Regions from separate parts of the Roseburia sp. AM51-8 genome, predicted to be linked through region 2. Evidence: a T-box and tRNA genes for the amino acid it is inferred to sense, from the RefSeq annotation. Region 2 holds a T-box; the other holds one or more tRNA genes.
What was found. The T-box of region 2 lies ahead of tyrS (tyrosine--tRNA ligase). A T-box ahead of a tRNA ligase gene usually reads a tRNA of that ligase, here a tRNA-Tyr.

Region 1 (15,635 bases), on a different contig from region 2:
CAGGGGTTCAAAATGCCCCACACCCTCTACCGCACCGCGTATCGTCTCCTTATAACGCACTTTTCCTGCACCAAAGGTAACCAGAATACCGTATCTCTTTTTCAACTGCTGCTGCAGGACTTCCGTCTGAACCGGTCCCATAAGATGCACATGCACCTGTCTTGCCCTCTCCTGCCAGGTCACACGAAGGGTCGGATCTTCCTCCTCCAACTGCCGCATATAAGATAGCAGGACATGAGGCGCACAACCTTCCGGCGGAATCACTTCATAGGAAAGTACCGGTTCTATGATCGCATGTTCTTCCCGCGCGCAGTCACCCAGTGTCATACCTGCATAAGACCGGCTCAAGCCTAAAATAACGCAAACCTCGCCTGCCTCCACCCGATCTACACACTCGTAACATTCCCCGGAATACAGGCGGATCTGGTTTACCTTTTCCAAACAGTTCTCCTCTGCTCCTTCTTCCTCGGTATCTCCGTCTGTCCCCGCAAAAGGATGGTATATGACAGGTTATCTTTGATATGCATTGCCCCGCCCAGGATCTTGAGATAAGTCAGACGGTTGCCCTTTTCGTCCCGTCCAATCTTAAAGCATCTGGCAGCAAAATCCTGCCCCCAGGACGGCTGACGCATATAGTCCTGCATGAGGCGCAAAAGTTCCTTTACTCCCTGCACTTTGAGGGCAGACCCAAATAAAACCGGAAAGATCTGTCTTTTTGCGATCGCCTCCACCAGGAGTTTCTGATCTAGGTCACCGGTATTTAAAAAAGCATCCAAGAGCGGTTCACTGCACAGGGCGATAGGTTCCTTGTCTCGATCGCTCATAGGCGCATTCCCATAAAAAGCCCCAAAGTCCATGCAGGCATCCGCTAATTTTTCCTGCAAATGAGAAAGTAATTCTTCCTTGCCTCTGTGACTCACATCCATTTTATTGATAAAAAGGATGCATGGAACATTATAATTTTGCAAAAGTTTCCACAGGGTACGCGTATGTCCCTGCACACCATCAATCCCACTGATCACGAGAATGGCATAGTCCAGTACCGACAGGGTACGCTCCATCTCCGCTGTAAAATCCGCATGTCCCGGTGTATCTAAAAGTACATATTCCGCATCTCCATACGCAAAGCGTGCCATTTTTGAAAAATGGTGATTCCACGCGCTTTCTCCATGGCATCGGTATCCAGATGGGCATCCCCATGATCTACCCGTCCCATGCTACGGATCGCCCCCGTCTCATACAAAAGGGCTTCCGATAAGGTTGTCTTTCCGGCATCCACATGTGCCAGAATACCTATGGTCAATCGTTTCATTCGCTACATTTCCTTTTCAAAATGTTGATAATCTTTTGTTCCCTTCCAATCGCCGCCCCAGGTAAAACCATGCCTTGTAAAAATCTGATAGCAGATATCCTCATGCGTGATCATGTGCGGACGAAGATTGCTTCGATCCTTATAAAGATCATACTGCAAGTAAGGGCTGGCTCCCGCCGCCGTCACATCATTTGCAGGCACATAAGGATTTTCCAGAGGGTTGATATCGATCGCCATGCCATATGCATGCTCAGATGTGACATTTGTCCCTGCGATCTTACGATAATGAAAAGCGGAGGTATTATCCTGATTGATAGAGTCGATATCAGCCTGCTCGGCATCACGCGTCGTATCGTCTCCGTAAAACCGATCGATCCGATACATGGAATGGATCTCATATCCCTCCTGAAAAAGTTCTAAAAAGATCTGTCGGCAATCCTCTGCGACCTTTGTATTCACAACGATCTCTCCCACCTGTATCTCATGCTCATAATTATAATGTAAGACCTTAAGGCAAGACAGGTCGTCGTAAGAAATATCCGGGTTATCTATATAAGATTTTCCCTTCATATCTTCTTTTTGTTCCTCAGTAAGCTGACTTGAAGTAAAATATTTGTCCGGATCATTCAGATCAAGGCTTGCCGCATCTAGAATCTGCCCTGCTTTCAGATCCTCGATGCTCTCTAAGATGGTCGTCTCCTGCCCCGCTCCGGGCGTTTCACTCTGACTTGCCGGTGCTTTTTCTTCCGACCTTTGCACCATTCCGTGCAGATATACGATGCCCAAAATCAGTACCGCCAGCATGACGATAAGGCTTCCGTAGCGTATCCGATGGGAAGTTTTTTCTTTCCGATTGTCTGCGCCTTTTTCTGCCATGCGCCGATCCCTCCTATTGCTATAAATTGCCTATTATACAAAAGAGGACCTCTTTCTATTCAGAAAGAAGTCCTCCTTACAGAAACTGCCGCAGACCGGAATCGAACCGGTACGATGTCACCACCACAGGATTTTAAGTCCTGCGCGTCTGCCAGTTCCGCCACTGCGGCCTGTTAGAGCACTTAGATGACAACAAGTGAAACGCCGTTGGCATCTTACGTGCGATACGTACTTGACCCTTAGTGAGAACGAACGCAAGTGAAGTTCGAACTTAGTAGTCAAGTGTTGTTACGAGCACTTAGATGACAACAAGTGAAACGCCGTTGGCATCTTATGTGCAATGGGTGGTGGTGGATTCGAACCACCGAAGCAAGATGCAGCAGATTTACAGTCTGTCCCCTTTGGCCACTCGGGAAACCACCCATTTCAAAACAAATTCATGTCCTGACAAAATAAGATTATAGCACAGGCTTTTTACGCACGCAAGAATTTTTTTATTCGTCGTGTGGGTCTTTCATACCATATTTTTCCAGATCGACTCTGCCATTTTCTACCACAATACCATCCGCCCGAAGTCTCCTTGCCTGCTCCTCTGGTCCATCAAAAGCAAATGCACCGGAGAGTTGTCCTTTGGCATTGACAACACGAAAACAGGGAATATGGTCCGGATCCGGGTTCTTGTGCAGGGCATTTCCGACCGCCCGGCACATTTTCTCATTGCCAGCCATCTTTGCCACCTGTGCATAAGTTGCCACATGCCCCTTTGGGATCCGCTTGACGGCTTCATATATACGCTTGGTCGGACTGTCCGTCACCAGATCATAACTTTCAGCGATCATTCGCTTGATATCGTCATCTGGTATGGTTCCATCCAGCCGTATGGTATTCCAGTGCTCTTTATTCTGATGATAGCCGGGCAGGACAGCCTCGTAAGCATCCCGCCAGAAATCCCGCCACTGGGGATCCACCTTGACATTCAAATGGATGAGTCCATCCATTTCATAAGTCCATAGAAACGCCTTTTTACTGCCCTGCACCCGCACCAACTGCCAATTCGGATCATGGAAGGGTGCTTCCTGATAAGTTCCCGGAAATGACAGCCCATAGGCTAAGGCTTCTTCTCTTGTCCTCACTTCGCCACCTGCACTTTCTTCTCTATACTTCCTGCTTAAAGACCATACCGCTATTTGCCGTTAGACTAACATGCATCATACCGTCCTTGACGGCATACTTGGTTGGCATGATCGAATATCCTTTTTCGTTGGTGAGCATCGCCTGTACCATAAAACCATCTGCCACCTCAGCCAGATAGACCGGTACATCTGCCTCTAGGGTCTCCGCGCCTACATTGACAGCCACCACATAGCGCTCCTGCTCGTTAAAACGTCCATAGGAGATAAAGTTCTTCATCCGCTTTAGGAATTTAAAGGAGCCGCGCCGCAAGGCACTGCTGCACTTATGCACCATGATCATATCCCGATGATAATCAACCAGAGGATAATCCGCCTTTCCCCACGGATAGGTACGACGGTTATCCGGGTCGGTGAAACCACACACGCCCGCCTCATCCCCATAGTATAAGGTCGGTGCTCCAGGCCAGGTCATCTGCATCAGGACTGCCACCTTATAAAGCGGTATATTGATGCCCTCGGATGCTGCCGCCACCCCCAGCGCAGAGGCTCTGCCCACCTTATGATTGGTTCTGGTCAAAAAGCGAGAATGGTCGTGATTTGACAACTGGTTCATGGCTGTATAAAGAGAGGAACCTGTAAATTTGGTCATATAATAACGCATGGCATTTTCAAACCGCTCACTGTCGCCCTGTGCTCCCGGCTCATAGGCATCACTGTGTTTCTCCATTCCAGTCACAAAATAAGAGATCGGCTCCATAAAAGCATCATAATTCATGACCGTATCCCAGGCATCGCCCCGTAACCAGGAAGACGCATCCCCATAATGCTCTGCCAAGATGATGGCATCCGGGTTTGCACTCTTGACTGCTTTACGGAAATCCCGCCAGAACTGATGGTTAAATTCCGGACTGTGCCCTAAGTCTGCCGCCACATCCAGACGCCAGCCATCCGCATTATAAGGCGGAGAAACCCATTTTTTCCCGATCTCCAAGATATAGCGGTAGAGATCCTCCGAGCCCTCGTAATTGAGTTTCGGCAGGGTATCATGCCCCCACCAGCCTCATACGTGCCATTGTCCGGCCACTGGTTTTCATCATAAAAATGAAAATAATCGTGATATGGGCTGTCTGCTGCTTCATAGGCTCCCGATGCATAGCCCTTGTCAGGGCGATAGATCTTTTCCCGGTTGAGCCATTTGTTAAAGGAACCACAATGATTAAAGACACCATCCAGAATCACACGGATGCCTCTGGCGTGTGCCTCTGCGATAAAATCCGCAAAGAACTGATTGGAGGCCTCCAGATTTTCCTTTGCCGTCACACGATTGATAAAACGACTTGCCCCGGCATTGTCCCTTGCACCTTCCGGCAGGGTCTGCCCTTGGTCTAAGACAATCTTGCCATAATGGGGATCGATATGGTCATAATCTGCAATATCATATTTGTGGTTGGAAGGAGAGACAAACAACGGGTTGAAGTAGATAACCTCTACTCCCAGACTTTTCAGATAGTATAATTTCTGCCGCACCCCTTCCAGATCTCCGCCATAGAACTCAGCCACACCAAAATCGGCATTTGGCAGCTGGTTCCAATCCCTGATCTGTCGGCTCATAGTCTTAATGTAATGGTACTCATTGTCCAGCACATCATTGGTCGGATCTCCGTTGGCAAAACGGTCGACCAGAATCTGATACATGATAGCGCCCTTTGCCCAATCCGGCGTCGCAAAGCCCGGCAGGATGCGAAAGGCATACTCCGGTCGGATCTCCTGACTCACGCCGTATTTATCAAAATAGCATTGCTCCTGCTCATTCTCCCGAATTGAAAAACAATAGGAAAACGACTGGTCTCCCAACTGCACCTGTGTCTCATAGTAATCAAAACGCTCGCCTGCCTGTGCCGGGCGCATCAGGTAATGCGTATCCTGCGCCAGCAGATAGATCTCCCTTGCATGCCCATGTGCGACACGCAGACGAATGGTGACCCGGTCGCCCGGATTTGCCTCCATAGGGATCACATACTGTCCTGTCTCATCGCTGTAAATTGCTTCTGTATTCATACTCTTATCCTCTTATCTCGCATGTTATCTTCTTTTATCATACTCAGTTTATCTTGTCTTTTCTAGGGATTTTTGTAGATTTTTCTCAAATACAGAAAAAATAAAATAGAAAGTAAAAAAGACAGCTATCAAACGCTGTCTTTTTAGGAGAAGGTATTTTTACTATGGGGTTAGCAAAAATATTTATATAATGTATTGGGGGGTTTTTACGATTGTTATTATATAATGCGTCCACCCATAAGTGTTCACAAAGTTACTAATTTTGCATAGATGTTTTTATGCAACATGTACAAAAATGTCTTTCAAATAACAATCATAAGCCCTTTTCCCAACTTAAATTCCTTCCACAACCACGCCTTCTTCTTCCGGCTGCGGGATCGGATCACCGCCAAAGAGAGCCTCAAACTCTGCACGTCCGATCTTTTCTTTTTCCAGAAGGAGTTCTGCACACTTGTGTAAAACATCCTCATGCTCTTTGATCAGTCCAGTTGCCTTGGCATAACATTCCTGAATGATGCGCTTGACTTCGCCATCAATGGTCGATGCAACCTGCTCACCATAGCCTCTGGTATGTGCCAAGTCCCTGCCGATAAAAACTTCATCCTCATCATTATCGTAGTTGATCGGTCCGACTTCTGCGGAGAAACCATACTTGGTGACCATATCCTTGGCTGTCTGGGTCGCCTTCTTGATATCCGAAGATGCCCCTGTCGTGATGTCGTCAAAAATGATCTCCTCCGCCACACGACCGCCCAGAGAAACGATGATATCCTGTAACATCTTACCCTTGGTGTTGAACATTTCATCCTTTTCCGGCAGCGGCATAGTATAACCCGCTGCTCCCTGTCCGGTCGGAATGATGGATACCGAATAGACCGGTCCGACATCCGGGAGGACATGGAAGAGAATGGCATGTCCAGCCTCGTGGTATGCCGTGATCTTCTTCTCTTTTTCGGAAATGATACGGCTCTTTTTCTCCGTACCCAGACCTACTTTGACAAAAGATCTCTTGATATCATTCTGGCAGATATAAACTCTGCCCTCTTTTGCCGCTAAGATTGCCGCCTCATTTAAGAGATTTTCCAGATCGGCTCCGGTAAAGCCTGCGGTCGTCTGTGCAATCTGCTTGAGATCCACATCATCCCCCAAAGGCTTATTCTTGGCATGCACATGCAGGATCTCCTCACGTCCGCCAACATCCGGTCGTCCAACAAAGACTTTGCGGTCAAATCGTCCCGGACGCATGATCGCCGGATCCAGAATATCAACACGGTTGGTCGCTGCCATCACGATAATACCCTCGTTGACACCAAAACCATCCATCTCGACCAGCATCTGGTTCAAGGTCTGCTCACGCTCGTCATGTCCGCCGCCCATACCGGTTCCGCGTCGTCTTGCCACGGCATCGATCTCGTCGATAAAGACGATACAAGGCGCATTCTTCTTTGCCTCTGCAAAAAGGTCACGCACACGGGATGCACCGACACCTACAAACATTTCAACAAAATCAGATCCCGAAATACTGAAAAACGGCACGCCTGCCTCTCCGGCAACTGCCTTGGCAAGCAAAGTCTTACCGGTTCCCGGAGGTCCGACTAAGATCAATCCCTTAGGAATACGGGCACCCACCTTGGTGTATTTTGCCGGATCTTTCAGAAAATCTACAATCTCTTCTAACTCTTCTTTTTCTTCTCTCAGACCTGCTACCTGTGCAAAACGCACCGGCATCTTGTCCTGCGTTGTCATCGTAGCACGGCTCTTGCCAAAATTCATCATCTTGGTATTGGCTCCGCCACCCACCTGTGCCTGTGCATTCATCATCATCATAAAGAGGATGAATACGACCGCAACAACGATCAGCATTGGGAGCAGGCTCTCCATGAAGCCGCTGTTGGGAACATCATTTAAACTGTAGTCAACGCCTGCCTCATCCAGGGTATCCTGCAACTCGCCTACATCAGACACATAGACGGTAAATTTCCCACCGGCAGTCGTCGTGATCGTCACCGATCCGGTCGGCACCTGTTCATTCTGGTGAATGACTGCGGATGCCACTTCGCCCTTTGCCAATGCCTTGTCAAACTAGCTGGAAGTATAAGTTGCCGTCTGTGGATTGGAAATGGAATACCAGATAAATACCACGATCAGGATCAGCACAACATATAAGCCCAGACCCACTCTATTCTTTTTCAATGATTGCCTCCTTTATAACTCTACAACCCCGATGTATGGCAGATTACGATACTTCTGGTCATAATCCAGACCATAGCCTACAACAAACTCATCCGGAATCGTGAATCCGACATAATCAACGTCCACATCTACCTCACGGCGATCCGGCTTATCTAACATGGTGCACAGACGAACGCTCTTGGCATTGCGCTCCTTAAATACATCCTGTAAAAAGTGCAGAGTGTTGCCGCTGTCGATGATATCCTCCACGATCAGGACATTGCGTCCATCTACCGGAATCTCGACATCATTCTTGATCTTGACCTCACCGGTAGATACGGTACCGGAACCATAACTGGAAGTTGTCATAAAATCGATCGTTACCGGAACGGTGATCCTTTTTGCCAGTTCGCAGGCAAAGAAAGATGCGCCGCGCAGAATACAGATCACATATACGCTCTCTCCTTCATAGTCTTTGCTGATCTGTGCTCCTAACTCTGCAATTCTTGCTGCCAGATCCGCCTCAGGGATCATCTCTCTGATTGTCTCACTCATTTTCATTTTCCTCCAAAATCTGTATTTTTAATATTCTTTTTGTATGATCGTCTACTTTATAATACGTACTGATCCGATAACCAACCGCCCAGATCACATGGTCGCCATCGCATAAAAGCGGAACCCGATCACGTTCCCACCTGGATACCTTTTCGTTGACAAAATAATCCTGTAATGACTTGCGACCACCGGACGCCGTCACGGTCAGATAGTCTCCCTTACGCCTATAGCGTAATTGAATAGCATTCTTTATCTTATCATAATCGAACCATTTCGTATAGAATTTTCTAGGAATTTCCATCTTGGGATCATAGGAAAAACTCGATACCTCTATATATTTTCCTGTCTCCGGCAAAGGGATACGGATTCCTTCTTGGATCTCCTCCGCCGAAAAAGTATGGCAAAGATCCTCTTTTTCAAGGCCACTGTCCCCACATCGCATTTCCAAGCCTTCGTATGTGCGGGCAACGCTCAAGCCATAAGGCAGTTCCACTCTGCGCCCCGTCTGCGCCGAAAAGAGTTGATCCAAGGCTTCCAAATGTGCCGTGCTGATGTCCCGCAGACCGGCTACATAAGCCGCCAGCCACAGGTATAGGACCTGACACCGCAAAAAGGAAGGCTGGTCTTTCAAAGGTTCTGCCAAGAGCAGATCTCCCTGCCTAGACTGGGCAAGCAGGTCTTTTGCCACCTGTCGGATATAATCTGCCACCTGCCCCAGATATAAGGCTTCCCTGCCCAGATGATCGCCTGCCTGAGCATTGATCTTTTGCAGTTCCGGCATGACCTGATGACGCAGGCGGTTCCTGTCATAATGGATATCCGTATTCGTGCTGTCCTGGCAGTAGGTCTGCCCCAGACCCGCCAGATAGGCTTCCACTTGTGCCCGGCTTGAGGATAGGAAAGGACGGATGATACGTCCCCTTTTGACCGGCATGCCCCGCATGCCCTCCAGTCCCGTACCCCGCACCAGATGAAAAAGCATGGTCTCTCCGTTGTCTCCGGCATGATGGGCTAAGGCAATGCGCACCGGGTGCCCCAGTTCTTTTTCCCAAGCCTCGGCTTCCTGCGTAAGAACCGCATAACGCGCCTCCCGCGCTGCTTCCTCCACAGCCGTCTGCGCTAAAACCGCATCCTGCAGGCGGTCTTTGACCGATATGGTCCGCTCCTCTATTCCCAGATCCCGGCACAGTTCTTCTACGAAATATTGATCCCGCAGGCTCTCCTGTCCCCGGATGCCATGTTCTACATGAATACAGCGCAGACAGATCCCCAGACGGTCACGCATCTGCCATAGAAAGCGTAAGAGCGCCACAGAATCTGCCCCACCCGACACGCCGACCAAGACACCGTCACCCGGATGTATGAGGTCTTCCTGCTCTATGAATCTGCAAACACTTTCTTCCCATTTTGCCTGCTGCATTTCTTACCTTTCCAACGCCTTCAAGACCAGCACGGTCATATCATCCGCCGCTGTCCCTCCGGTAAAGAGCAGGACACGCTCTATGATCTTTCGTGCAAATGTCACGGCATCTGTATCTGCCAGTTCTTCGATCAACTGACGCAGCATCTCTACCGCGTCCTCAACCTGCAAATATTCTAACACACCATCCGTAACGAGTACAAGATAGTCCCCTGCTTCCAGATAGGACCGAAAAGGCAGTGCCTCCAGGGAAGCACTGGCTCCCATAGGCAGGCTGTCCGCCTCGATCACTTCCGTCCGCCTTTTATGGCGCACAAAGGAGACATGTGCCCCCACCTTATAACAATCCACGATCCCGGTATATTCGTCCACCAGACAGGCATCCAGCGTCGAAAATCGTTCTGCCTCCGCGCCAAAGATCATTGCCGCATTCATCAGGCGCAATGCCATATCTATGGTAAAACCGGCTTCGGCAAACTGCAAAAAAAGGCTGACGACCGTATCACTCTCCTCGTGTGCCTGTCTTCCGCTGCCCATCCCATCGGATAGTGCCATAACAAAGACTCCCTGCTCCAAGCGTCTGGTGCCGAAACTGTCCCCGGAGATCGTCTGCCCCCGCTGTAACATCTTGGCAACGCCATAGGTGCACTCCAGTTTCGGTCTTGTCACAAAGACATAGTCTGCCCGCTCGCGCCCCACAATACTGCGGTTCTGTTCAACCATCATAAGAGTTTGTCCGGTACAGGTCTCTATGATCGCCAGCACCTCCTTGCTGGTCATGCAGACACCGGCGCGCGCCGCCAGTTCCATAAGGATCCGACAGGTTCCGTTTTTCCGCCGGTAAAAATGCAGATTCCATACCCTAAGCCCGACCTCGCGCAAATGGAAACGGATCTTTGCCAAAAGCCAGCGTTCTTTGTCATCGCAAAGCCTGTCCGCCTCCATACAGTCTTCCATCACATATGCCATGGCATCGATCTGTCCGGCAATCATTTCCCTATGCTCACACAGGCGGCGATACCATGCCAGATTTAACTCGGTACGCTCAAAGATTCCCAGTGCTTCCCGGATCAAAAGTTCCGCCCGCTCGCACTGCCGCCCGATCTTCTCCTGTAAGACCGGATCGATCTTTTGTCCTTTTTCTGCCTGGGCAAACAACTGCTCCATGGCAAGTGACATGGCACTCCCCTGTGCCAGACATGTCTCGTAGCGTCCACAATCTCCGCAGATCCGTCCCCGCAACTCCTGCTGCATGGCGACAAATCCCATGCCTGCTTCCCCTTCTTTCGGTCTTACCAGCGCCTCCATGCTCTGTGCCAGCCCACTCATGGCTCTGGAATATTCTCTTGCCTGGAGGGGAAGGACACGGGTACCGGTCTTTTTTTGCATACTGTGCCAGACCTCCTCCAAAAGATCCATCCCCCGACAGGTAAAATAGGCTCCACCAGCCACCAAAAGCCCCTCCAGCACTGGCAGGATCCCATAGGGAAAGGTCATGGTCTGTGTCGCCGTCATCACGCGTCCGCCATAGGTGATCGCCACCAGAATCATGCCCAAAAGGCTTGTCTGCCCCATGCGACGCACCAATATATGCATATGCCAGAAGATCGCAAGTACCACCATCCAGACTAAAAATGTCACGCCGTAGCGAAAGAGGGATGCGATCGGCAAAAAGAGTACCATCCACAAATAGGAAAACGGCACACACAATCGCCTGTTCTCCTCGTTCAGATAACACGCCCCAAATATGACTGCCACAAAAGGATAGCATCCCAGCATCTTAATATGGCAGGCCAACAGCCCCAGAAGCAGATAAATCAAAGTTCTTGCAATCTTGTCTTTCATAATGTGCCTCCTATTTCACTTGCAGAGGCTATTATAAAAGGACTTCCCTGCATTATTTGTCAAAGGAAGTCCTGCTTATCTTTTTTCTATCATCTTTATGTTCTATTTTTCGCGAAAAATCGTCTCATTATCATAAACCAAGCCCAATTTATCCTTGGCAACTTTTTCTTTGTATTCATCCGACTGGATATACTGTTCCTGTTCCTCCAGTTCCTTTTGCTTGTCCTCTTGCTCGCTCAGTTCATTCTGCTTGGTCTGCTCCGTCTGCACCAAGGCCTCATTCTTCTGGTATAGGCGCACCATCTGCACGGAGAGCACCAGCACTAAGAATATACCAATGCAGAGAAAAGAGATCCTTCCTGCGCTATTTCTATTTTTCTTTTTCTTTCTCGGTCTTCTACTCATATATCGTCCCTTTTTTCTTTTTGTTCTGTCCATTTTGCCAGAAAGGCAAACAGACGATCACAGCCTTTCCCCATATAGCGGTAAAGGCTTGAAAAAAATTTACAGATGACAGCAAGTGGGACATACAATATCCGTCTTACCAACTTACTACCTATAGCATAATACAAAATCATCCCGGCTGCACCTATAAATAATTGACAAAAACGTAAAATCCCCTCCGTTTCTGCATTTTGTACCTGCCAAATAACAAGACCTGCAACGATCCAATAGAAAAAATCGCCCAGAGCCGCCCCCTCTTTGGTAATTTTGCTGATGCGTCGCAGGGTGCGGATCAGATCGTATCCCAATCCCAGACCTATGCCCAGAAGAAACATGACCCAGAGGATATGTCCCTGTTCCGTCACAAAAGAATACAAATGCATTATTTAAACATCCGTCCTAAAAAGCTCTCGCCCATCGCCTTAGCGGAGACAACTTCGGAATAGAGCAAGGCGTCTACCCTGCCTTCTACTTCCAGATCGCCTTTTTCCACAGACAGGCGGTTGATATGGAGATCATTGCCCTTGATGGTAAGCATCCCCTCCGAGGTTTCCAATAAGATCTCCCGCAGATCAAAGGAGATCACATCTAAAATCCCGGTAAGGCTGATTCCTTTCCGGTTCGTCATCAATAATTTGTGGTTGGTCATGACCTGTTTTTCTTCCATAGGATCTCCTCCTGATACATTCTTATATCTCTATCCTATGTCAGAAATCCAACTTTATGACAGCAATTCCTATAGGTAACGGAACATGTCCTTTGCCTCTTCCTTTTTGGTCGTATCTAAGAGTGCCAGCACCTCGACCTTGACCGGCTTGTTGCCAAAGGCGATCTCAATGATGTCTCCTACCTTGACCTTGACCGAAGCCTTTGCCTCTTTGCCATTGACCATGACACGCCCTGCATCACACGCCTCGTTTGCCACAGTGCGGCGTTTGATCAGACGGGACACCTTCAAAAACTTATCTAAGCGCATTGTCCTTACTTCCTTCCTGCTTATACAAAAAAGGCTCAAAACCGAAGTTTTGAGCCAGATGTTCATAAAACAATATGAATTAGTTCATCATATCCTTTAAAGCCTTACCAGCCTTGAACTTAGGAGCCTTAGAAGCCGGGATCTTCATCTCAGCGCCAGTCTGAGGATTTCTTCCTGTTCTAGCAGCTCTCTCAGATACTTCAAAAGTACCGAATCCAACTAACTGGATCTTCTCACCCTTCTTGAGTTCTTCTGCAACAACATCTGTAAATGCCTTTAATGCTGCTTCTGCATCCTTTTTTGAAAGATCTGCCTTGCTAGCCATAGCTGCAACTAATTCTGTTTTGTTCATATTAACTTCCTCCTATGGAATATAAAATAAAATATTATGTCAGAGGTCTGCCTCCAAAATAACTACAAAAATATTTATAAAGGTTTTACCTATTTTTGTCAAGGCAAAGCCCTTATATTTTCAAGGTTTCCCGACGTTTTGCCATATTATACAAAATAATAAATAATCTTTGTGTAAGAATACTACAACATCTTTTCTACCAAGGCATTGACAGCCGCTTTCATAGCCTCTGCCTTAGCATCTGCATCCGCCAGGGAACTTCCCTTGATACCAAAATAGAATTTAACCTTTGGCTCTGTACCGGAAGGACGGACGCATACCCATGCATCATCCGTCAGTTCATAATAAAGCACATTGGAACTTGGAAGTCCGGTCGGGCGTACGGCACCGGTAGCAATATCAGTGATCGTATCGTTCTTATAATCGCGGACGGCTGTCACCTGATAAGCACCGATCTCCTTTGGTGCCTCTGCACGCAGGGTATTCATGATCTGTCCGATCTTTTCCAAGCCCTCGATGCCCTTTAAGGTAATGGCTGTAATGCCATCCTGATAATAACCATAACGCTCATACATAGCGATCATAGCATCCCAGAGGGTCATATTCTTGGTCTTGTAATATGCGGCAGCCTCACAAAGAGCCATAGAAGCCACAACCGCATCCTTATCTCTTGCATAGGTGCCTGTCAGACAGCCGTAACTTTCTTCCATACCAAAGAGGTAAGTTCCCTTGCCTGTCTTTTCCATTTCTAAGATCTTCTGACCGATGAACTTAAATCCGGTCAAAACTTCAACCAATTCGATGCCGTAGTAGTCTGCGATCGCATCTGCCATGTTGGTAGAGACGATTGAACGCACAAAGACACCATCTTCCGGCAGTCCCTGTAACTCTTTCTTTTGTCCGATCAGATAATCGCCGATCAGACAGCCTGACATATTACCGGTCAGAGGATGATACTCGCCGGTCTTGGCATCCTTGACATATACGCCAAGTCGGTCAGCATCCGGGTCTGTCGCAAGAACAAGATCAGCATCCACTTTCTTTGCCAATGCCAGTCCCAAAGTGAAGGCTTCCTTTGCCTCCGGGTTCGGATAGGAAACGGTAGGGAAATCTCCATCCGGCAATTCCTGCTCCGGTACCACATAGACATTGGTAAAGCCAAGTTCTTTTAAGACACGTCGCACCGGGATGTTTCCGGTACCATGCAGTGGTGTGTAAACGACCTTGATCTGAGATCCCACTGCATCAATGGCATCCTGATGTACGACTAATTTCTTTAACTCTTCGATATAAGGATCGTCGATATCCGCACCGATCGTCTGATACAGACCTGCTGCAATGGCTGCATCCTTGTCCATCTTCTTGCATACAGCGTAGTCTGAGATCGCCTTAACCTCGTTCATGATGCCGCTGTCATGTGGCGGTGTGATCTGCGCACCATCTTCCCAATATACTTTGTAGCCATTGTACTCTGGTGGATTATGACTTGCAGTAATATTAATACCAGCAATTGTATGTAATTTACGTACAGCATAAGATAATTCCGGTGTTGGACGAAGGGATTCAAACACATATGCCTTAATGCCGTTTGCTGCTAAGCAAAGTGCTGCTACATCTGCGAATTCCGGTGACATATGTCTGGAATCGTAGGCGATCGCTACGCCGCGGTCCTGACCGCCGACCTTTAAGATGTAGTTGGCAAGCCCCTGTGTTGCCTTGCGCACGGTATATTCATTCATACGATTACAGCCTGCACCGATAATACCACGGAGACCCGCGGTGCCAAATTCCAATTCCGTGTAGAATCTCTCCTCGATCTCCTTCTCATCTCCTGCGATCTGACGCAGTTCTTCCTTTGTAGCCTCATCCATGTAGTCGCTTTCCAGCCACTGCATATACTGCTCTTTGTAACCCATAGTATCCTCCTTATATGTGTTCTGTTTTTATGATAATTGCCAGACTAATTTTCGTCAAGCAATGTAGATAACATCTTTGAAATGGTCGTCAGGTAGTCCGTATCCGTAAGACTGGAAGAACTGCTGTCCGAAGTCTTGGACGAACTGCTCTTACTTGATGAACTCTTGCTGGTCGATCCGGTAGACTTGTTACTATTGGTACTGCTGTTTGATGAACCGCTGCTCTTACCGGTATCGGAAGATGTTGATGTATCTTCTTCACTCTGCTTATCCCCTGTCGTGCTCTCACTTTCTTCCAGATCCAGTGAGATCGTCGCACTTTCGGAATTGACGATCAGTGTCTTTTGCCAGTCATCATATCCCTCTGCCACAACCTTTAGGGTATGAGATCCATAGGTAACCGGCACTGCCTGTCCGACCGTGATCTGCTGTCCGTCAATGTAGACCGATGCACCTGCCACTTCAGATGTAACCGTCAACTGACATACTTTTGGTCCACTGCCTTTTAACTGATCAAGATCAACTAACGTTGTCTCTCCGCGTGCCACGGTATATGTCCCGGTTCCGCCATAGCCC
Region 2 (15,635 bases):
CTGCCAAAGATATGCAGGGTCATGCATTCATATAGGTGTTTCAGAAAATTCGATGAGATCTGGACAAATGCAACGCGATAGTAATCGCGATATTCCTCAGTATGCCGCACATTTTTATTGAGGATACAGCAGCTTCCTTTGGTATAGAGATGTCTTTCGTTTTCGATATTCTGATATACCTCCCCATCCAATACGATCATGATCTCATAAAAGTCATGTTTATGAAGATTTCTTCCATCCGGTACCTGCTTAAGTTCCTTCATGGATAGTTCAAAGAAGAAAGTCTCTTTAGGCGAGATTATGGTCAATTTCTGATAATGATCCGGGTTGTCCGGCTGAATGGAGATCAACATGAGACGGTAAGGATGGTTTAAAACAAATCGTCCTGTATTTGATGAATCATGCTGAATAATAAAATCACTTTGTGCTTCACTGATATCACTTTGTGGATGACCTGTCATAAAAAACATAAATATTACCTCGAATATGTAAAAAAATAATAAAATCACAGTTAAAACTGATATGTTTCTATCACATATAATTATATATGATAGAAATATCCAATACAAGTTGTGTTGAAAGGGGTAAAACAACAATGGGAAAAACAAAAACAAATTCTACCGATAACAACCGGATCAAGGCAATTTCCGTAAATTTTAGATAAAACCCTTCTTGTAAAAGCGGTATGTGCAGTCCTTGGATTGCGCATGCCGTTTTTTACTTGTTGACAAATGAAAACCTGCGCCTGTATAATGAGGGAGATTGATAAATACGTTGATGGAAAAGAGTAGAGATACAGAGATCGGAATCAGAGAAGCGTCGGTTGGTGCGAGACGCAGAAGACGGTATCTTGAATACCTTCCTGAGTAGCAGTCTGAACCTGGATCTATAGTTCAAAAGTAGGATGCGCCGGATTGGCACACGTTATCGTGCTAAGAGTTTCACATGACATTATTTGTTATGAGACTTGATGAGGCAGGTATCGTGAGATATTTGTGAATAAAGGTGGTACCACGAGTTTACTCGTCCTTTATCTTTGGAAGAAGATAGAGGGCGTTTTTTTATTCCTATAAATAACGCTCTGTAACAGATCTTCCACGCATAGAATATAAGAGCAACTTTTGTCAGGTTGCGGAAATGGAGGAAAAAATGACAATTTATGATGAATTGGTTGCTAGGGGACTGATCGCCCAAGTAACAGACGAAGAAGAGATCAAGGAGTTGATCAATAACGGAAAGGCTACATTCTATATTGGATTTGACCCTACCGCAGACAGTCTTCATGTAGGACATTTTATGGCACTTTGTCTGATGAAGCGCTTGCAGATGGCTGGAAATAAGCCGGTTGTATTGATCGGTGGCGGAACAGCCATGATCGGTGATCCATCCGGAAGAACCGATATGCGTCAGATGATGACAACAGAAACGATCGCACATAACGTAGATTGTTTCAAAAAGCAGATGAGCCGCTTTATCGATTTTTCAGAAGACAAGGCAATTCTGGTAAATAATGCAGACTGGCTGATGGGCTTGAATTACGTTGAGTTGCTGCGTGATGTTGGACCACATTTTTCCGTCAATCGTATGCTTACCGCAGAGTGCTACAAGCAGCGTATGGAGAGAGGACTGAGTTTTCTTGAGTTTAACTACATGATCATGCAGAGTTATGATTTTTACATGTTATTCCAGAAATACGGATGTAATATGCAGTTTGGCGGAGACGATCAGTGGAGCAATATGTTAGGTGGTACAGAACTCATCCGTCGTAAACTTGGAAAAGATGCCTATGCGATGACGATCAATCTTCTTCTTAATTCTGAAGGCAAAAAGATGGGTAAGACCCAGTCAGGTGCCGTTTGGCTTGACCCGAATAAGACATCACCGTTTGAGTTCTACCAGTACTGGCGCAATGTATCCGATCAGGACGTTTTAAAATGCCTGCGTATGCTTACTTTCCTGCCACTTGAGCAGATCGACGAGATGGATAAATGGGAAGGAAGCCAGTTAAATGAAGCTAAGGATATCCTTGCCTATGAACTTACCAAATTGGTGCATGGCGAGGAGGAAGCCGTAAAGGCAAAAGAGGCTTCTAAGGCACTCTTTTCTACCGGAAGTGCTGCAAATATGCCGACGGAGACCATCACAGAGGATATCTTTAAGGATGGCAGTGTTGACATCTTACAACTTCTGATCAGTGCAAATCTTGCCACAAGCCGTAATGAAGCAAGACGTGCGGTAGAGCAGGGCGGTGTTTCTGTCAATGGCGAAAAAGTAACAGATTCACATGCAACTTATGAAAAAGAAGCCTTTGCAGAGGAATTTATCTTGAAAAAGGGCAAGAAGAAATTCTGCAAGGTAGAGTTGGCATAAAATAATTATTCTGGGGGTATACATATGATAGCAACAATGGGAAATGTTTTTTATTTTGACTGGGAATTTGATCTTTTGTATTGGTTTCAGGGACTGCACAATCCGGTCTTAGATAAGATCGTGGTGGCGATCACATCACTTGGTAATGCCGGAATCTTTTGGATTCTGCTTACGATCGCTATGCTGATTTTCTGCAAAGATAAGAAGGTGGCTTGGACATCTGCGCTTGCCCTCTTATTTTCACTGCTGGTGATCAATGTATTTTTAAAAAATACAGTCATGCGGGCAAGACCTTGCTGGATTGATGATTCAGTAACGCTCTTAGTGAAAAATCCAAAGGATTATTCCTTCCCGTCGGGGCATTCTTCTGCCTCTTTTGCATCTGCGGTATCCATTGTCCAGTATGCAAGGTATCGAAAGCAGGGAATTGCAGCAGTGGTTTTGGCGGCGCTGATCGCCATTTCCAGAATGTATGTCTTTGTGCATTTTCCAACAGACGTGCTGACGGGAACCATTCTAGGCATTATTGAGGCAATTCTCGCGGGTATCATTGTACGCTTTATCTATCGCAAGATGGAGGAGAAAAAAACAAAGGTTGCATAGTAGGATTGTATCTATAAAAGTACAATGGATGAGACATGCTTTACATTGACACTTTCTGACATTTCCGATATATTGAAATGGCTATGAGGGAGTAGCTAGCACATAAGAATTGTGTGATTTGTCAACAGACCCGGCAATAGCCTGGCAAATCTTAAATGGTGAGACTCATATGTATATGGTGACTATTACATTTTGTAGTAGCAGATCATATGCATATGGAGTCTCTTTTTTATTCTATAAGATAATCTTTATTTTTATGGACAAGCACACATACAAAAGTTAAAATCCACACACTTTAGAAGAAGGGAGTAATATGGGACTTGTTGAACTCATGTTGATGGGCGTAGGACTTGCTATGGACGCATTTGCCGTGTCTATTTGCAAGGGTCTTGCCATGCGCAAGGTCAACAAAAAGCAATGTTTTGTCATTGCGCTTTTCTTTGGCGGATTTCAGGCGTTGATGCCATTTTTTGGATGGCTCTTGGGAAGTCAGTTCGCAGATAAGATCAGCGCGATCGATCATTGGATTGCATTTGTTTTGCTTGCTTATATTGGCGGCAAGATGATGGCAGAGGCAATCAGGGAAAAGGATGAAGTCGTAGAGATTGATCAGATGGATCCGCCACTTGATATCAAGGAAATGTTCATTTTGGCGATCGCGACCAGTATCGATGCGCTGGCGGTTGGCATCACATTTTCATTTTTGGAAGTTAACATTGTGGAAGCCATTACGATCATAGGTCTGGTAACGGCGGTCATATCTGCGATCGGTGTCTTTGTTGGTAACATTTTTGGAAACAAATACAAGGCGAAAGCAGAACTGGTAGGTGGTCTGATCTTAGTATTACTGGGATTAAAAATTTTGACCGAGCATCTGTTGGGATAAGAGAAGGGCAGTATATTTATAGGAGGGAAAGAAATGGCAGTAACAATTTTAAAGGCAGTGGTCGTACTGATCATTGGTTTTGTATTATTAGTAAAGGGAGCAGATTTCTTTGTTGAAGGTGCTTCATCGGTTGCAAAGATGTTAAAGGTTCCATCACTCATCATTGGTATGACGATCGTTGCAATGGGAACCAGTTTACCGGAGACGTCTGTAAGTATTGCGGCATCCATGAACAATCAGAATACACTTGCGGTCAGCAATGTTGTCGGATCCAATATCTTTAATCTGATGGTCGTACTTGGTATCTGTGCAGTGATCTCAAAGTTACAGGTAAGCCGGGATGTCTTAAAAAGAGACTATCCGTTTTCTGTGCTATGTGCCATTCTACTGCTTGTTTGCGGATGCATTGGCATGGAACTGGGGCGTATCGATGGAATTGTCTTCTTGGTCATCTTTGTAGGATTTATCGTAGTTTTGATCAAGAGTGCAATGGATGCAAGAAAGCGTGGAGAAATCTCTGAAAAAGAGCGTGAGATGAACGAAGAGATGAGTGAAATGAAAGAACAGCCCGTCTGGAAATCCATTATCTATATCGTAGGTGGAGCTATTGCTATCAAATATGGCGGCGATTGGGTTGTAGACTCTGCCTCTACCATTGCTACAAGTTTTGGTATCAGTGCAACGCTTGTCGGGCTTACCATCTGTTCCGTTGGAACATCTTTACCGGAACTTGTGACATCCATTGTGGCAGCCAGAAAGAACGAATTGGATATGGCAGTTGGTAATGTCGTTGGATCGAATGTCTTCAATATTCTGATGGTGCTGGGTGTTGCGGCAACCATCAGCCCGATCACTTTCCTTATGGAGAACGTGATCGACATTATCGTGCTTTTAGTATTCTCACTGATCACATGGGTATTTTGCATAACCAAAAAGGAAATCGGCAAAAAGGAAGGCATCATCATGCTGGTTCTGTATGCTATTTATCTTGTCTATATTTGCCTGAGATAAAATATTATTTAACTATTAAAATAGCCGCCTGTGGGCGGCTATTTTGCTTTCTATCATTATAATCATGTTTATTGCAAAAGAGGATATCCTGTTTAAAAATAAGTTATTATGGGATATAATAAGACCATGGAAAGTACAGAGATCATAAGTTTGATGGAGCAAGCCATCGAGGCAAGAAAAAATGCATATACGCCCTATTCCCACTTTGCTGTCGGTGCAGCACTTTTGGGAAAAACTGGCAGGATCTACACAGGATGCAATATTGAAAACGCGGCATACACACCGACAAATTGTGCTGAGCGGACAGCGTTTTTAAGGCAGTCAGCCAGGGCGAGCACGAATTTTCAGCCATTGCCATTGTGGGTGGCAGGGCAGACATGACTTGTGCGCAGATCTGTCCGCCGTGTGGTGTCTGTCGTCAGGTCATGCGGGAATTTTGCAAGGACGAATTTTTGATCTATCTGGGAAAGCAGACGCCGGAGGGAGAGATCTCTTACCGGACGATGACATTAGGTCAACTTTTACCGGAAAGTTTTGGACCGGATAATTTATAAGATGAGCAAAAGGGGACACTCCATATGGCAAAAGGAACGTCCCTAAAAAGGAGGTAACGTATGGTTGATTACACAGAAGGGTCCGGCAAACAGTATCATACCGGAATCGGACCGGAAGACATTGGAAAATATGTGATCCTGCCGGGAGATCCCAAGCGTTGTGCCAAGATCGCTGAACATTTTACGGATGCGCATTTGGTGGCAGATAGTAGAGAGTTTGTTACATACACAGGGATGCTGGATGGGGAAAAAGTCAGTGTGACTTCAACCGGGATCGGTGGACCGTCGGCAGCCATCGCCCTTGAGGAATTGTCAAAGGCAGGTGCGCATACCTTTATCCGTGTGGGTACTTGCGGTGGCATGCAGCAGGATGTATGTGGAGGTGACATAGTGATCGCCAGCGGTGCTGTCCGTATGGAAGGGACTAGCCGGGAATATGCACCGATCGAGTATCCGGCAGTAGCGGATGTCGATGTCATGCATGCCTTGATACAGGCAGCAAAAGAGAAAGAAATCACATATCACGCCGGTGTTGTCCAGTGTAAGGATTCTTTCTTCGGACAGCATGAGCCGGAGGTCATGCCGGTATCCTATGAACTGGAGAATAAGTGGCAGGCATGGCTTCGGATGGGCTGTCTGGCATCCGAGATGGAATCTGCGGCACTCTTTATTGCAGGCAGTTTTCTGCGGGTGCGCGTGGGATCCTGCTTTTTGGTTGTGGCAAATCAGGAGCGTGCCAAGTTGGGACTTTCCAATGCACAGGTACATGATACGGAACTGGCGATTGAGACAGCCGTGGATGCCCTTCGAATCTTAATCCGGGATGACAAGACAGGATTAGAAGTATTGTAAATGCTAAAGATATTAGAGTAGATCAGGAAGAAAGAAGGAATTGTAATGTATCGTTACAAACGTGTTTTTCTCATTGTTATGGATTCACTTGGCATTGGCGCCATGCCGGATTCCGACAAATTCGGTGATTTTGGTGTGGATACTTTAGGACACATTGCAGAGAAGATGGATTCCTTTACCATACCCAATCTCCGGCGGCTTGGCATGGCAAATCTAAAAGCGATGGATAAAGTAGATCCGGTAGAAAGCCCTCTTGCCTACTATGCGCCCCTGCGTGAAAAAAGCAATGGCAAGGACACCATGACCGGACATTGGGAAATGATGGGGATTGAGACGACAAAACCTTTCATTACCTTTACAGAACATGGTTTTCCGCCGGAACTCATCAAGGAGTTGGAGGAGCGTACCGGTCGCCATATCATTGGCAACAAGGCGGCAAGTGGTACGGAAATTCTGGACGAACTGGGTGAGGAAGAGATCGAAAAAGGCCACCTGATCGTATACACATCTGCGGATTCCGTATTGCAGATCTGTGGCAATGAGGAGACCATGGGACTGGAAAATCTCTACCACTACTGCGAGATTGCAAGAGAACTTACCATGAAAGATGAGTGGCGGGTTGGACGTGTGATCGCAAGACCTTATGTGGGGAAGAAAAAGGGTCAATTTGTCCGTACCAGCAACCGGCATGATTATGCCTTGGAACCTACAGGAAAGACCGTTTTGAACAGTCTAAAAGACGCGGGATTTGATGTGATCTCCGTTGGCAAGATCAATGATATTTTTGTCGGTCAGGGTATTACGGAAAGTAACCGGTCCAAGAGCAGTGTGCATGGTATGGAGCAGACCATCGAGATCGCAAAGCGTGATTTTTGCGGGCTATGCTTTGTCAATCTGGTGGATTTTGATGCTCTTTGGGGGCACAGGCGCAATCCGATTGGTTATGGGCAGGAGATCGAGCGGTTTGATGTCAAGTTGGGTCAACTGCTCCCGGTACTCCGGGAGGACGATCTTTTGATCATCACGGCAGACCACGGAAATGATCCGACCTATACCGGGACGGATCATACCAGAGAAAAGGTGCCGTTTCTTGCGTATTCCAAGAAACACAAAGGCAGCGGACCTTTACCGGAAGAAGATAGTTTTGCGGTGATCGGCGCGACGATCGCAGACAATTTTTCCCTTGCAATGCCGGAACATACGATCGGGCACTCAATTCTTGACAGTCTGCGATAATACGTTGAAAAGCGCGCCATAATAATGTTATAATGACAGAATATATCAGTATGACTTTGACAAATTTATCTAAAGGAGGAAAAACAAATGGATTTTTTCAGCAAATTAGGTGATTCTATCGTAAGTGCAACACAGGAAGTCGGCGAAAAGGCAAAGGGCATGACGGATGTTGCAAAGTTACAGTATGAGATGCGTTCAAAGGAAGATTTTTTGAACAAGCAGTATCAGGAGATCGGTAAGATCTTCTATCAGGAGAATAAAGATGCCGCACCAGAGGCATATACCTCACTTTTTGAGGAAGTAGTAGCAGCACAGAAGCGGATCGAGGAGATCAAGGAGCAGATCGCATACACCAAGGGCGGTAAGGCATGCCCGAAGTGTGGCGCTGTTGTAAGTGGTAGCGCTGCTTTCTGTAGCAAGTGTGGTGCAAAGATGGACGAGGACATTTTCGAGGATGAAGATGAGGTCGTAACCGAAGAAAAGACAGATGAAGTCGCTGAGGAGACCGTAGAGACTGTTTCCGGCGAAGTCGTTGAAGAAGATGAAGAGTAGGAGTTAGAAGTTAAAATGTCAAACAAAGGAAAGTATTACATTACTACCGCCATTGCATATACCTCAGGCAAGCCGCATATCGGCAATACCTATGAGATCATCCTGGCGGACAGTATTGCTCGTTTTAAAAGACAGGAAGGATATGATGTATTTTTCCAGACAGGATCAGATGAACACGGACAGAAGATCGAGTTAAAGGCAAAGGAAGCCGGTATCACACCAAAGGAATTTGTAGACAATGTATCTACAGAGATCAAGCGTATCTGGGATCTGATGAATACTTCTTATGACAAGTTCATCCGTACTACGGATGAGGATCACGAGAAGCAGGTAAAGAAGATCTTCAAAAAGTTATACGATCAGGGCGATATTTACAAGGGTGCCTATGAAGGCTTGTATTGTACCCCATGTGAGTCTTTCTGGACAGAATCGCAGTTGGATGAGAATGGCTGCTGTCCGGACTGTGGCAGACCGGTACAGCCGGCAAAGGAAGAAGCCTATTTCTTCAAGATGAGCAAGTATGCCGATCGTCTGATCGAGCATATCAATACACATCCGGAGTTTATTCAGCCGGTATCCCGCAAGAATGAGATGATGAACAACTTCCTCTTGCCGGGACTGCAGGATCTTTGCGTATCCCGTACATCCTTTAGTTGGGGGATTCCGGTAGATTTTGATCCGAAGCATGTTACCTATGTATGGTTAGATGCCCTTACCAACTATATCACCGGTATCGGTTATGACTGCGACGGCAATTCTTCTGACCTTTTCAAAAAGAACTGGCCGGCAGACCTGCATCTGATCGGTAAAGATATCATCCGTTTCCATACCATTTATTGGCCGATCTTTTTGATGGCACTTGACCTGCCGCTTCCAAAGCAGGTATTTGGTCATCCGTGGCTGATCCAGAGCGATGGCAAGATGAGCAAGTCCAAAGGAAATGTGCTTTATGCCGATGAACTTGTAGACTTCTTTGGCGTGGATGCCGTACGTTACTTTGTCCTGCATGAGATGCCATATGACAATGACGGTATTATCTCATGGGAACTTCTGGTTGAGCGTATGAACTCTGACCTTGCAAATACACTTGGAAACCTGGTAAACCGTACCATTTCCATGAGCAATAAATATTTTGACGGTCTTGTTTGTGACAAAGGTGTAAATGAGCCGGTAGATGATGAACTCAAGGCAGTTGTTACTTCTACCGTTTCCCGCGTGGAAGCCAAGATGGAAGATCTTCGTGTGGCAGATGCCATCACAGAAGTTTTCGCACTCTTCAAGCGCTGCAACAAGTATATTGATGAGACAATGCCATGGGCACTTGCCAAGGATGAGACCAAGCAGGATCGTCTGGCAACCGTTCTTTACAATTTGGTAGAGAGTATTTCCATCGGTGCTACCCTGCTTAAGAGTTTCATGCCGGAGACAACCGACCGTATCCTGACACAGTTAAATGCAAAAGAAGTCCCATACGAGGAACTTTCCACCTTTGGTCACTATGTCAGCGGAACCAAGGTGACAGATGCACCGGAGATCCTTTTTGCAAGATTGGATCTGGGCGAGGTCATGACAAAGGTTGCTGAACTCCATCCGCCGGTTGCAGCACCGCAGGAGGAGCCGGAAGAAGATGCAGATGTGATTGATATTGAGCCAAAGGATGAGATCAGTTTTGACGATTTTACCAAGATGCAGTTTCAGGTAGGCGAGATCATCAAGTGTGAGGAAGTGCCAAAGTCTAAGAAGTTGCTTTGCTCACAGGTTCGCATTGGCAGTCAGACCAAGCAGATCGTGTCCGGCATCAAGAAATACTACAGTGCCGAGGAGATGGTCGGAAAGAAGGTCATGGTTCTCGTGAACTTAAAGCCAGCCAAGTTGGCAGGTGTACTTTCCGAGGGAATGTTGCTTTGTGCAGAGGACGCAGAGGGCAATCTGTCACTCATGACACCGGAAAAAGACATGCCGGCAGGCGCAGAGATCTGTTAATCAAACACTATAATCATAACTTCAGGGTCAGGTCGGATTGGTCTGACCCTGCAAGTGTCTATAAGATTACTTTAAATGAAGAGAGAAAAAGATGATATTTGAAAGTCATGCACATTATGATGACAGACAATTTGATGTGGATCGGGAGGATTTATTGAGAGTTCTCCCATCCAAAAATGTAGGTATCGTTGTCAATGTGGGAGCAGATATGGAATCTTCTGCATCCAGCGTCGCATTGGCACAGTCTTATGATTATATTTACGCAGCCGTTGGCGTGCACCCGGACGAGGTGGAGTCTATGGATGCGGCTTGTATTGACCGCCTCCGGCAGATGGCGCAGGATCCAAGGGTTCTTGCCATCGGAGAGATCGGGCTTGATTATTTCCGCAAGGAGGGACATGCCTGCAAAGATACACAAAAATACTGGTTCCGTCAGCAGTTGGATCTGGCAGTAGAGTTAGAAAAACCTTTTATCATACATTCCAGAGATGCAGCGGAAGATACCATGGAGATTTTGCAGGAATTCGGAAAAGCCCACCCGGATATCAAGCACCCGGGTGTCATTCATTGTTATTCCTATTCGCCGGAAATGGCAAAGGAATACATTGCCATGGGCTACTATATCGGGATCGGCGGTGTAGTTACCTTTAAAAATGCCAAAAAATTGGTTGAGACGGCAAAGGAGATTCCGCTTGAGCGTATTCTGGTGGAAACAGACAGTCCTTATCTTTGCCCGGAGCCAAACCGTGGCAAGCGCAATGATTCATCGCAGATTCGCTATGTGATCGATAAGATTGCAGCCATCCGCGGCATTTTGCCGGAAGAAGTAGAAAAGCAGACAGAGATCAATGCAAGAAACATGTATGGTCTATTACAATAGAAATTAGGAGTTACTATGGCATATTTAGGAAATCCAGCCTATACGATGGCAGTCTTAGAAAAACACGGCTTCCATTTTCAAAAAAAATATGGGCAGAACTTTTTGATCGATACGCATATTCTGGAAAAGATCATCGATGCGGCCGAGATCACAAAGGATGATTTTGTCTTAGAGATCGGACCGGGTATCGGTACTATGACCCAGTATCTGTGCGAAGCCGCCAGAGAGGTCGTAGCAGTCGAGATCGATACCAATCTTTTGCCGGTCTTGGACGATACCTTAAAGGAATACGACAATGTGACGGTTTTAAATGAGGACATCCTCAAAGTGGATATTGCATCCCTTGCCGGAGAAAAAAATAGCGGAAAGCCGATCAAGGTCGTGGCAAATCTGCCATATTACATTACGACGCCGATCATTATGGGCTTGTTTGAGAGCCATGTGCCGCTGGCATCCATTACCATTATGGTACAAAAGGAAGTTGCCGATCGCATGCAGGTAGGACCTGGCACCAAGGATTACGGTGCGCTTTCTTTGGCAGTACAGTATTTTGCAAAGCCGGAGGTCGTCTGTGTCGTGCCACCGACCTGTTTTGTACCACAGCCAAAGGTCGCAAGTTCTGTGATCCGCCTGACCTGTCACGAAAAGCCGCCGGTTGAGATCACGGATGAAGGATTTTTGTTTTGTGTGATCCGCGCATCTTTCAACCAGAGACGAAAGACGCTGGCAAACGGACTCAACAATGCACCGACCATTCCGGTCGCCAAGGAAGACATTATCGCGACCATCGAGGAACTGGGCTATCCGGCTTCTGTGCGTGGTGAAACCCTTTCCCTGGAAGAATTTGCGCGTCTGAGCGAAGCCTTAAAAAAGAAAGTACATTGATCGTATAAAATCTTTCATTTCAGCCATCCTATGAGTAGGAGGTAGTGGAATGAAGAGACAGAGTGAATATATAAAAAATCATCGTTTATCCTATCAGATAGCGGGAATTATGCTGATTATTGCCACGGTTGGATTCACGCTGATGTATTTTTATCAGAAGAATGTCATGCAGCGGCAGGAGGCAAAGCAGGAAAGTCTTGCAGAGGAAGAAAGCCAGTCGGTATCCGGCACGGTAGAGCCAAAGACCTCGACTGTAGATATGGAAGCCCTGCAAAAGGAGCGTTACGAGGCAAGCCTTGCAGAGAGGGACTCCCAGCAGACAGCCGAGCAGAGCGTGATCGAGCAGGTGGCAGAGACATCCGCGATCACCTTACATTTCCCGGACGAATTGACCTGGCCGGTCGATGGCAAGGTGCTGATCGACTACAGCATGGAGCAGACGGTGTATTTTAAGACATTACAGCAATACCAGTGCAACCCGGCACTGATCATCGGAGCAGAGGTCAATGACGAAGTCGTCAGCGCCTGTGCGGGAAAGATAACATCCATTTTAAATGATGCAAAAACGGGAACGACAGTAACAATGGACTTGGGAGATGGTTACGAGGCTGTCTATGGTCAGTTGAAGGAGATTCCGGTTGCAACAGGCGAGTATGTTGCAGCAGGCCAGTGCATAGGATATATCAGCCAGCCATCAAAATATTATTCAGCAGAAGGAGCAAACCTGTATTTTGAGTTGCGAAAGGATGGAAACCCAGTAAATCCGCAGGATTTTTTGCAACAATAAGAAAAATTCGGTAATAGATTTTTCAAAATGACAGGTTTATAATGGGCGTATGAATATCAGTCTTTATATGCAAGAGGTTCAAAATTGGATAAAAGAAATTCAGTCTGACCGGGGCAGAGACTCTAAGCGTCTTATGGAGAACTGCGATAAGATTGAAGAATACGGACGTAAGATACACGACGATGCATTGATAGGTTTTGCCTGCTTTTCCAGGGGCGAGACCTATTATTTAATGATGACACCAGAAACTTTTATGTTCAGATGATCGCGTGTATTCCTTCCATGGAAAAGATCGGGGAGTGGGGATATGTCGTGATGGCAAACAATATGCTGGGCATCATGTCCCTAAATCGCGGCAACGCGCCTTATGCCATGGATTATTACTTGAAAGCACTTTCCTATTGTGAAAAATACGGACTGCCGAATCTGGAATGGATCGTACATATGAATATCGGTTCCCTGTATCTGAACATCCATGAGTATCAAAAGGCACTTGACCACCTGGAGAGCGGCTATCACTATATTATCGTGAATCCGACCATGCCCGGTTACATAGAGCATTTGACGGCGGCATATCTCAACATTGCCAAGGCATATCTTTTCATGGGCAAGGAGGAATCCGGTCAGGAAATGTTTGCGACGGCAGCGCGTTACAATGACAAGATTGAAAAAGAGTGCAAGCCATATCTGCAAAACGTCGATGGGCTTGTTGTGTCATGTTTTCAGGCGCGTTTTTATTATGAAAGAGGACAGGAAGATGCCTTATTGCGTGAGATAAGGCGTATCGGTGACTATCTGAAAGAAGAAGTGCCGATCATGGATGTTTACGACGATCTCTATGAGTATATGCGTATGCTTTTGGATGGCAAGCGTTATGAGGACTTTAAGGATTGCTATTTTATCGTCGAGGAACTGACCAAGCAGACCAATATCCGCAATCTGGAGAAAAAATTGCTGACGCTGCTGGTTTGCTACTATAAAGCCATAGAGGATCAGGACAATTTCCAGAAGGCGGCCGTGACCTATTATGAGTTGTCTGAGGAGATGGAAAAAGAAAACAGCGTTATGGTGGCGAGCATGATCAACATGCGTAATTCCCTCAACAATCTGGCGCAGATCAACTGGGAAGTGGAGCAGGAAAATATTGCCCTCCACCGCAAGTCAGAGACAGATCCTCTGACAGGACTCTACAACCGCTACAAACTAAACGAATACGGAGAAGATGCTTTTATCCGTGCACGCGAACAGCAGACACCACTTGGCATTGAGATCTTAGATATTGATTATTTCAAAGAATATAATGATAATTACGGACATCAGGCAGGAGATGAGGCTCTTAAGATGGTATCCCGCATGATCATGCAGATGCAGCATCAGGGGGAAGTTTTCTGTTCCCGCTATGGAGGGGATGAGTTTGTCCTCATATACTCCGGGATGTCAGAAGAAGAGACCTATCGGTGGGCAGAACATCTGAAACAGATGATCCTGCGTCAGGCGGTAGAGCATAAATACTCCAAGGCGGCAGAGGTTCTGACCATTTCACAGGGCATCTGCTGGGGTGTTCCCGTAGAGGAAAACAAGGTCTGGGACTATCTGCATGCAGCAGATGAACTTCTCTATCAGGTAAAGAAGGTTTCCAGAAACAGCATCCGACTGGGGCATTTGGGAGATGTAGAGAGGTTTGCCAATCATGACTGATAAAAAGCATTTTACCTACATACTCCGGTGTAGCGACGATTCACTCTACACAGGTTATACGACCAATCTGGCCAAACGCCTGCAAACGCATAATGCGGGCAAGGGTGCCAAATATACAAAAGCGCGTCTTCCGGTGGAAATGGTCTACCATGAGGAATATGCCACAAAGGAAGAGGCAATGCGCCGGGAAGCGGCGATCAAAAAATTAACGCGAAAGCAGAAAATAGAATTGATCAAGAATCAGACAAATACGAAAGGGATAAAGGCATGAAGACGATCAAACAAATCTTTTTTACAGATGTGAAAAATCTGGCAAAAAATCTGTTTGCCCTGATTATCGCCATTGGTGTATGTTTTTTACCAGCACTTTATGCATGGTTCAATATCTATTCCAACTGGGATCCATACGGCAATACCGGTAATCTACAGTTAGCGGCTGTCAATTTGGATCAGGGTTATACGGATGATGACGGAGAGTTCAAAAATACCGGTGAAGACATCATGGATGAATTGGCAGACAACGATAAGGTCGACTGGCAGTTCGTGGATTCTGCGGATGAAGCCATTGAGGGTGTGGAATCCGGTAAATACTATGCAGCACTCGTTGTGCAAAAAGATTTTACATACAATATGTATAATATGTTCGTAAACACAACAGAGGAACCTACCCTGATCTTTTACCAGAATCAGAAAAAGAATCCGGTAGCCAATAAGATCTCGGATACCATCGTTACGACCGTACAGAGCAACATCAACGAAGAGTTTGTAAAGGTCATGACCAAGACCATCTTTGAAGATGTCAATGATATGTATGACGACATCGAGGAAGAAGGCGGTGTGGATGCCTTTATTGAGAAGTTAGAGAAGTTGAATGACAATCTGATCGATTATCAGGATACCATCGACAAGGTCATCAGTGGAAATGCGGTATTATCCTCTAATATTGCAAATGCCACAGATGATGTGAGTGATCTGGAGGGCAAGACCAAGTCTTCCGCAGGAAGTCTGTCTGAGGCAAACGGTTCTATCCAGCAGAGCCAGAATACCTTAAATGCCTACAAAGATCAGATGAATCTGACGGTTGATACCATGATCACCATGTTGACAAACATGGAAAATCAGTTAAGGCAGGCGCAGATCAGCGGTGATATTGATCAGATGGCAGATGCCTGTCAGCAGACCTTAAAGGATACCAACCAGTTAAATAAAGATATCAATGCCATCAGCCAGTCCATTGCAGATGAAAACGGGAATACGGATGTGGTCAATACCCTGCAGCAGTTATCCGATGCCGTGGATGCCCTGCAAAAGATATTAGAACAGGCAGATCTGGACGGA

Region 1: it has a tRNA-Tyr gene. The T-box ahead of tyrS (tyrosine--tRNA ligase) is inferred to sense a tRNA for this amino acid. The anticodon was not compared.

The regions. Positions count from the first base shown of each region.
Region 1 covers NZ_QUEY01000003.1:377,883-393,517, forward strand. Annotated here, with positions in the region: gene DW996_RS08565 (NYN domain-containing protein) at 1-441, opposite strand, end outside; partial or broken gene DW996_RS13380 (GTP-binding protein) at 429-1,312, opposite strand; gene DW996_RS08570 (M15 family metallopeptidase) at 1,316-2,188, opposite strand; tRNA gene DW996_RS08575 (tRNA-Leu) at 2,275-2,358, opposite strand; tRNA gene DW996_RS08580 (tRNA-Tyr) at 2,530-2,611, opposite strand; gene DW996_RS08585 (methylated-DNA--[protein]-cysteine S-methyltransferase) at 2,683-3,321, opposite strand; gene DW996_RS14305 (alpha-amylase family glycosyl hydrolase) at 3,344-4,312, opposite strand; gene DW996_RS14310 (alpha amylase N-terminal ig-like domain-containing protein) at 4,237-5,379, opposite strand; gene ftsH (ATP-dependent zinc metalloprotease FtsH) at 5,713-7,449, opposite strand; gene hpt (hypoxanthine phosphoribosyltransferase) at 7,585-8,106, opposite strand; gene tilS (tRNA lysidine(34) synthetase TilS) at 8,099-9,526, opposite strand; gene DW996_RS08610 (SpoIIE family protein phosphatase) at 9,530-11,371, opposite strand; gene DW996_RS08615 (septum formation initiator family protein) at 11,474-11,776, opposite strand; gene yabQ (spore cortex biosynthesis protein YabQ) at 11,773-12,198, opposite strand; gene yabP (sporulation protein YabP) at 12,198-12,482, opposite strand; gene DW996_RS08630 (RNA-binding S4 domain-containing protein) at 12,552-12,791, opposite strand; gene DW996_RS08635 (HU family DNA-binding protein) at 12,871-13,143, opposite strand; gene DW996_RS08640 (phospho-sugar mutase) at 13,326-15,059, opposite strand; gene DW996_RS08645 (PEGA domain-containing protein) at 15,104-15,635, opposite strand, start outside.
Region 2 covers NZ_QUEY01000002.1:31,217-46,851, reverse strand. Annotated here, with positions in the region: gene DW996_RS03760 (AraC family transcriptional regulator) at 1-470, opposite strand, end outside; T-box leader at 766-1,034, shown strand; gene tyrS (tyrosine--tRNA ligase) at 1,150-2,370, shown strand; gene DW996_RS03750 (phosphatase PAP2 family protein) at 2,395-2,973, shown strand; gene DW996_RS03745 (manganese efflux pump MntP) at 3,287-3,859, shown strand; gene DW996_RS03740 (calcium/sodium antiporter) at 3,893-4,870, shown strand; partial or broken gene DW996_RS14750 (cytidine deaminase) at 4,997-5,424, shown strand; gene udp (uridine phosphorylase) at 5,485-6,276, shown strand; gene deoB (phosphopentomutase) at 6,322-7,512, shown strand; gene DW996_RS03720 (zinc ribbon domain-containing protein) at 7,600-8,064, shown strand; gene metG (methionine--tRNA ligase) at 8,080-10,047, shown strand; gene DW996_RS03710 (TatD family hydrolase) at 10,139-10,927, shown strand; gene rsmA (16S rRNA (adenine(1518)-N(6)/adenine(1519)-N(6))-dimethyltransferase RsmA) at 10,943-11,812, shown strand; gene DW996_RS03700 (M23 family metallopeptidase) at 11,862-12,599, shown strand; gene DW996_RS03690 (GGDEF domain-containing protein) at 12,882-14,297, shown strand; gene DW996_RS03685 (GIY-YIG nuclease family protein) at 14,290-14,568, shown strand; gene DW996_RS03680 (YhgE/Pip domain-containing protein) at 14,565-15,635, shown strand, end outside.